DNA from 2 places in the Stenotrophomonas sp. YJH_SMC_46 genome. Region 1 is predicted to be linked to the other one. Evidence: predicted binding sites of a transcription regulator. Region 1 holds the regulator's gene; the other holds the start of a gene.
The links. The regulator FliA, encoded in region 1, starts transcription of late flagellar genes. The targets are predictions, from matches to a motif close to TAAAGTTTNNCNNNCNNNGGCCGATAA.

Region 1 (3,398 bases):
CTGCGGTGCCTGCTCCAGCGACACCAGCTGTTCGCCGAGGCGGTCCAGGATCTCCTGCGCCTCGATGATGAAATCGGCAGTGATGTCGTCGGATACCGCGCTCATGCTTACAGCCCCAGATCCGACAACAGGTCGTCGGCGTCGTTCTGCGAGACCGCGTGGCGGTCCAGTCCCTTCAGTGCCGGCCCGGCCAGTGCCGGGTCGGTGCGATGCTGTTCCGGCGGCAGGCCGAGTGCGCCGAAGCCTTCGTGGACGCGGCGGACAATGCCGACCACGCGGCGGATGATCTGCCCGGTCAGGTCCTGGTAGCTCTGGGTCAGGGCCATCTCGGTCAGGTTGTGGCGGATGCGCTCGAGCTGCGCGTCCTGGCCTGGCTGCAGGCCTTCGGCACGCAGCTGTTCGGTCAGGCTGCGGCATTCCTCGGCCAGGTCCAGGGTACGGTGGGTGGCCTGTTCGGTCATCGCCACCACGTGGTCCAGGCGCGCGCAGGCGTCATCCAGCTCACCGGCCTCGCTGGGCACGGTCGGTAGTTCACCCAGCGCCTGTCCCAGCTCGCGGGCCAGCCGCGACAGGCCGCTCATCATCGGCTGCGTGCGCAGCGCGACCAGTCCGTCGATGCGTTGCCGCCAGGCAGCTTCGTCACCGGACTCCAGTGCGTCCAGGGCTTCCTGCAGGCGCAGGGCGAGGGCGTTCTTGTCGACCGTGGTATCCATCAGGCGCTGGCCGCCAGGCGTTCAAAGATCTTGCCGAGCTTTTCTTCCAGCGTCTGCGCGGTGAAGGGCTTGATGATGTAGCCGTTCACGCCGTTCTGGGCGGCTTCGATGATCTGTTCGCGCTTGGCTTCGGCAGTGACCATCAGCACTGGCAGGGTCTTCAGCTTGGCATCGGCGCGGATCGCCTTGAGCAGCTCGATGCCGGTCATCACCGGCATGTTCCAGTCGGTGACGACGAAATCGAACGACTGGCTCTGCAGCAGCGACAGCGCGGCATGCCCGTCCTCGGCTTCGGCGGTATTGGTGAAGCCAAGATCGCCCAGCAGGTTCTTGACGATGCGACGCATGGTCGAGAAGTCGTCGACGATCAGGATGCGCATGTTCTTGTTCAAAGCAGAGTTCCTTTGTTGTTCATTCCGGGTGGCCGGGGGCAGCCGCCTCGGGCATGTTCACTCTTCCAGGCCGGCGTCGGCCGCCTCGAAAATCTTCAATCGTCCACGCAGGCGCAGCACGGCCTGGCCGTGTATCTGGCAGACCCGCGACTCGCTCACGCCGAGCACCGCGCCGATCTCCTTCAGGTTCAGTTCCTGCTCGTAATAGAGCGAGAGCACCAGCTGTTCGCGCTCGGGCAGGTGGCCGATGGCCTTGCCCAGCTCGCGGCCGAACTCGCCGCGCTCCAGCACCTGCTGCGGCGTCGGGCCGCCCTGGGCGACGGTATCCAGCTCGCCCTGGTCCTCGATGCGTGACTCCAGGCTCAGCACCTGGCCACGCGCGGCGTCTTCCATCAGCCGCAGGTATTCGGGCAGCGGCATCTCCATCGCGGCGGCCACTTCGGTGGCGCTGGCGGCACGGCCGGTGCTCTGTTCCAGGCGGCGGATGGTGGCAGCGGCGTCGCGTGCGCGGCGATGCACCGAGCGCGGCACCCAGTCGCCACGGCGGATCTCGTCGATCATCGAACCGCGGATGCGGATCGAGGCGTAGGTCTCGAACGAGGCGCCCTGGTCGGCGTCGTAGCTGCGCGACGCTTCGATCAGCCCCATCATGCCGGCCTGGATCAGGTCGTCCACCTCCACGCTCGCCGGCAGGCGTGCGGCCAGGTGGTGGGCGATGCGCCGCACCAGGTCCGAGTGCTGGGAGATGACCTCGTTGGCCGCCGAGCGCTGGACCTCCCGGTACTGGGCTGCGCCTTTCATGCGGCCACCCCGCGCTGCTTGAGAATGCGCTCGAGGAAGAACTCGACGCCGCCACGCGGTTCGGTCGGCGCCTGCCAGCGTGCGGTGCGGCGCGCGATCTCGGTGATCGCCAGCGCGGCCGGGCTGGACGGGTAGGCCTTCACCACCGGTTGCTGGCGCTGCACCGACAGGCGCAGCCAGTCGTCCTGCGGCACGCAGCCCAGGTAGTTCAGCGAGACATCGGCGAGGAACTTCTCGCACACGCGGGTCAGCTTTTCGTACAGCACGCGGCCCTCGTTGGGGTCGCGCACCATGTTGGCCACCACCTGGATGCGGTCCACGCCGCGCTCGCGCGACAGCACCTTGATCAGTGCGTAGGCGTCGGTGATCGAGGCCGGTTCGTCACAGACCACCACCACGGTGTCCTGCGCGGCCTGGCAGAAGGTCAGCACGCCGTCGGTGATGCCGGCGGCGGTATCGACCACCATGATGTCCAGCTCGCGTTCCAGTTCGGAGAACACGTTGACCAGGCCGACATGCTCGGCCGGGGCCAGCTCGGCCATGTGCCGGCGGCCGGAAGCGGCCGGGACCACCAGCACGCCGTTCGGGCCTTCGACGATGACGTCGTCCAGCGAGCAGCGGCCGGCCACCAGGTCGGCCAGCGTAAAGGTGGGGTTCAAGCCCAGGATCACGTCGATGTTGGCCAGGCCCAGGTCGGCGTCCAGCAGCAGCGTGCGCTTGCCCATGCCCGCCAGCGCCACAGCCAGGTTGGCCGAGACGTTGGTCTTGCCCACGCCGCCCTTGCCGCCGGTCACCGCGATGGTGCGCACAGGGCCGAGCGGCTCGCTGCGGGTGGCCGACAGCGGGAAGGTCTTGGTCAGCTTGGCGTACTCACGCGACGGCATGGTTCAACTCCGGGTTGCAGGGCATATCGGCCGCTCGGCGCAAATCTTCAAGGCGAAGTACGAGATTGGCTGCACTGGCCCGGTGCAGGTCCTCCGGGACGTCCTGGCCATCGGTCACCCAGGTGATCGGCAGGGCATGGTCCACGGCCACAGACAGGGCGTTGCCGAAGCGGCCGGTCTCGTCCAGCTTGCTCAGCACCAGACCCTGCAGGTTGGCGGCGCCGAAGCGGCGGACCACCTCGTCCATGTCGCCGAAGCTGGTATTGGCCGGCAGCACCAGCAGGGTGCGCACCTGGCGGGCGGCACGCAGCCACTGCAGCTGGGCGGCCAGCGCGCGGTCGCGCGGGCCCAGCCCGGCGGTGTCGATCAGCACCAGCTTGTAGTCCTTCAGGCGTTCCAGCAGCTGGTCCAGGTCGGTGCCGCTGTTGGCCTCGTGCACCGCGATGCCGAGCTGGCGGCCGTAGCCGTACAGCTGCTCGCGGGCGCCGATGCGGGCGGTATCGGTGGTGACCAGGGCGACGTCACGCGGCGCGTGCTTCTCGGCGAATCGCGAGGCCAGCTTGGCGATGGTGGTGGTCTTGCCGGCGCCGGTCGGGCCGACCAGGGCG
Region 2 (3,398 bases), on a different contig from region 1:
AGCTACTTCCTGCACCAGCTGGGCCAGGCGCAGCTGGCAGCGACCCTGTTCCCGATCGGCGACCTGGAAAAGACCGACCTGCGCCGGATTGCGCGCGACGTCGGCCTGCCGACCCACGCCAAGAAGGATTCCACCGGCATCTGCTTCATCGGCGAGCGGGATTTCCGCGAATTCCTCGGCCGCTACCTGCCGGCCAGGCCCGGCCAGATCCTTGACCCGGCCGACGGCAGCGTGATCGCCGAACATCCGGGCGTGTTCTATTTCACCCTGGGCCAGCGCGAGGGCCTGAACATCGGCGGCGTACGCGGCCGCCCGGCCGCACCGTGGTACGTGGTCGGCAAGGATGTGGCCAGCAACGTGCTGTACGTGGACCAGGACCGCGACAGCAAGTGGATGCTTTCCAACCGCCTGCGTTCGGAAACCGCGCACTGGATTGCCGGCTCGCCGCCGTCGCGGCGCTTTGAATGCACCGCCCAGACCCGCTACCGCCAACCTGACGAGCCGTGTACGGTCCAGGTGCTGGACGATGGCAGCGTGCTGGTCACCTTCGCGCGCCCGCAGCGTGCCGTTACCCCCGGTCAATCGCTGGTGCTGTATGACGGTGATGTGTGCCTGGGTGGCGCGGTGATCGCCGCCACCGATGCGCCGCTGGAACAGCGTCTGCGCACCACTCCTTCCCCTTTTGAGGTATCCGCTGCATGAGTTTCACTGTCGACGACCGCGTCCTGGCCCTGGCCGGCATTGCACAGGCCCTGCAGCAGGTCCGCCGCATCGCCGATACCGGCCATTCCGACGCCGCCGCCGTGCGCACCGCCGTGGACAGCGTGTTCCGTGTCGATGCGTCCTCGCCGCAGGCGGTATTCGGTGACCGCCATGCACTGAAGGCCGGGCTGCGCCTGCTGCACAACTACTTCCGCAGCCAGGGCCAGGATCCGATCCTGCCCAAGCTGGCCCTGTCGGTGCTGCAGCTGGAGCGCCGCTTCGTTCAGGATGGCGCCACGGTGAACAAGGTCGCCTCGGGCATCGAGCGCGCCCAGCGCCAGGCCGCCGAGCTGGGCGACAGCGGCCACCCGGATGTGCTGGCCAGCCTGGGCAGCCTGTACGCGGACACCATCAGCCACCTCAAGCCGCGGGTGATGGTGCAGGGCAACCCGCACTACCTTGGCCAGGCCGGTGTGGTGGCGGAGATCCGAGCCCTGCTGCTGGCCGCGGTGCGCGCGGCGGTGCTGTGGCGGCAGCTGGGCGGCAGCTACTGGGACTTCCTGTTCGGCCGCAAGGCGATGATCGAGGCGGTGGACCGCCAGCTGGCGTAAGCGCATGGGGTCCGGGCGCTTTTCCATGGAAAAGGGAATCGGACACCGAATCACCGCCAGCGCCGGAAAACCGGCGCATTCAGAATGCACTTCGGGGCACATCGACGTTAAAGAGAAAGGGGGTACGGCCGATACATCCTCCGTGCACCTCCCGAGAACGTCCATGTACTCACGCATTTTCATCCGTCTGGCCGCCCCCCTGGCTCTGACCCTGCTGCTCCCCTTCGCCATCGGTTTCGAATGGCCGGCCGCCCTGCGCTGGGCGATCCTGACCACGATGACGCTGAGCTGGCTCGGCTTTGCGTGGTGGACCACCCGCGCCCAGGCGCATCGTTCCCCGGAACATGCCCGTGTCCTGCGTGAGCAGGACCAGCTGCTGACCGAACTGCGCAACTTCGTCGGCAACGAGATTGAGGGTTCGCGCGGCGAAGTGGAACGCGCCCGTGACCTGATCCGCCAGGCCGTCTCCAGCCTCGGTGGCAGCTTCGATGCGATGAACCGCAAGTCGCGCCAGCAGAGCCAGGCCCTGTCGCGCATCGTCGACCGCGCCGGTGATGAAGGCAATGCCGGCCTCGACGTTGCCCGTTTCGCCCAGCACGCCAGCCACCGCATGGAGCAGCTGGTGGAAGCACTGGAACAGGTCAGCGGCCAGAGCAGCACCACCGTGCAGCACATCGACCAGATGGCGCAGCACCTGGATGGCATCTTCGCGCTGCTGGAAGACGTCAAGTCGATCGCCGACCAGACCAACCTGCTGGCGCTGAACGCCGCCATCGAAGCCGCGCGTGCCGGTGAAGCCGGCCGAGGCTTCGCGGTGGTCGCCGACGAAGTGCGCAACCTGTCCGAGCGCTCGACCACCTTCAACGAGCAGATCCGCAAGCTGGCACACAGCTCCAAGGACGCCATTGCCAAGGTGCGCGAGACGGTCTCGCACATGGCATCGCGCGACATGGACCGCTCCCGTGAAGCGCGCCAGGAAGCGGCCGCGATGCTCGACAACGTGGCCCAGATCAATGCCTCGCTGGGCGACGGCATGCGTGAAGTGTCCGAGTGCGCCCGTGCGATCGATGGCAGCGTGGCTGAAGCCGTGCGCGCCCTGCAGTTCGAAGACATCGCCACCCAGGCCCTGGGCGGCGTGCACACCCACCTGGACCGCCTGACCGCGATCAACCGTGAAGCGGTGGCGCTGCAGGAACTGCTGCACCGCAATGGCGGCGTGTTCGACGAAGAGATCGCCACCGCCCTGCAGCGCACCGGCAGCCGCCTGCGCGAACTGCGCAGCGAATGGGAACGCCCGCCGCACAAGCCGGTTGCCCAGCAGAGCATGGGCGCCGGCACCGTCGAGCTGTTCTGATCCTGATGTCCGCTGCCCTCGCCGGCAGCCCGCAAGGCCCCGGTTCGTCCGGGGCCTTTGCCTGTAACCCGCCATTGGATGCATCCTGTACGCGCACCATGACCCTGATCCGCGCCCTGCCCGCCCTCACCGACACCGAGCGCCCGCGCAACGCGAGCGTGCGTGAGCAGCTGCAGCAACTGGAAGAGGTCGCCCGCGAGGAGATCCGCGAACTGCAGCAGCTGGCGGACGCGCGCCCGGCCCCGTCGCGGGCGGACGAGGCGCTGCTGGGCCTGGCCTGGGATCTCGGGCTGGATGGGGAAGCGCTGAAGTAGATCCACGCCATGCGTGGATGGCCGCCGCGATATCTGCACCTCTGCTTTGCCTGTCGCCTTTTAGGATTTGTTGCATAGCCTGAGGAAGGGGACGAGGACACACTGCCCACTCCCCCTGTCTCTCTGGCCTCCGCATGACGTTCAATCTGGAAGAAGCCCGCGAGGCTTTTGAGCAATTCCTTATGCTGATGGACGGCCAGATAGAATGGCTGGTCGCGCAGGCTCAAACGCATGGCATTGAACTGGATGGCAGCCCCGAAAGCCTCGACAGGCTGGAACGCCTCCATGACTTGATGGCAGCCACGCTATCTGAGGACGAGCGGGACTCTCTGACGGTCGTGTTCGCCCGATATCTAGGGGAGACCGTCAGGCTGCTACACGGCGGGAAGTGGGCCCTGCCACTTGATGACCCTAAAG

Region 2: a site for FliA is predicted at 1,422-1,448, ahead of AC5P8C_RS00130 (methyl-accepting chemotaxis protein). Genes of this name have one in related genera too.

What each region holds. Positions count from the first base shown of each region.
Region 1 is NZ_JCAFTO010000008.1:27,267-30,664, reverse strand. Features, by position in the region: gene AC5P8C_RS19735 (chemotaxis protein CheA) at 1-105, opposite strand, end outside; gene AC5P8C_RS19730 (protein phosphatase CheZ) at 108-713, opposite strand; gene cheY (chemotaxis response regulator CheY) at 713-1,105, opposite strand; gene AC5P8C_RS19720 (RNA polymerase sigma factor FliA) at 1,163-1,906, opposite strand; gene AC5P8C_RS19715 (MinD/ParA family ATP-binding protein) at 1,903-2,790, opposite strand; gene flhF (flagellar biosynthesis GTPase FlhF) at 2,777-3,398, opposite strand, start outside.
Region 2 is NZ_JCAFTO010000001.1:25,583-28,980, reverse strand. Features, by position in the region: gene mnmA (tRNA 2-thiouridine(34) synthase MnmA) at 1-702, shown strand, start outside; gene hflD (high frequency lysogenization protein HflD) at 699-1,313, shown strand; gene AC5P8C_RS00130 (methyl-accepting chemotaxis protein) at 1,477-2,667, shown strand; gene AC5P8C_RS00125 (hypothetical protein) at 2,766-2,981, shown strand; gene AC5P8C_RS00120 (hypothetical protein) at 3,116-3,398, shown strand, end outside.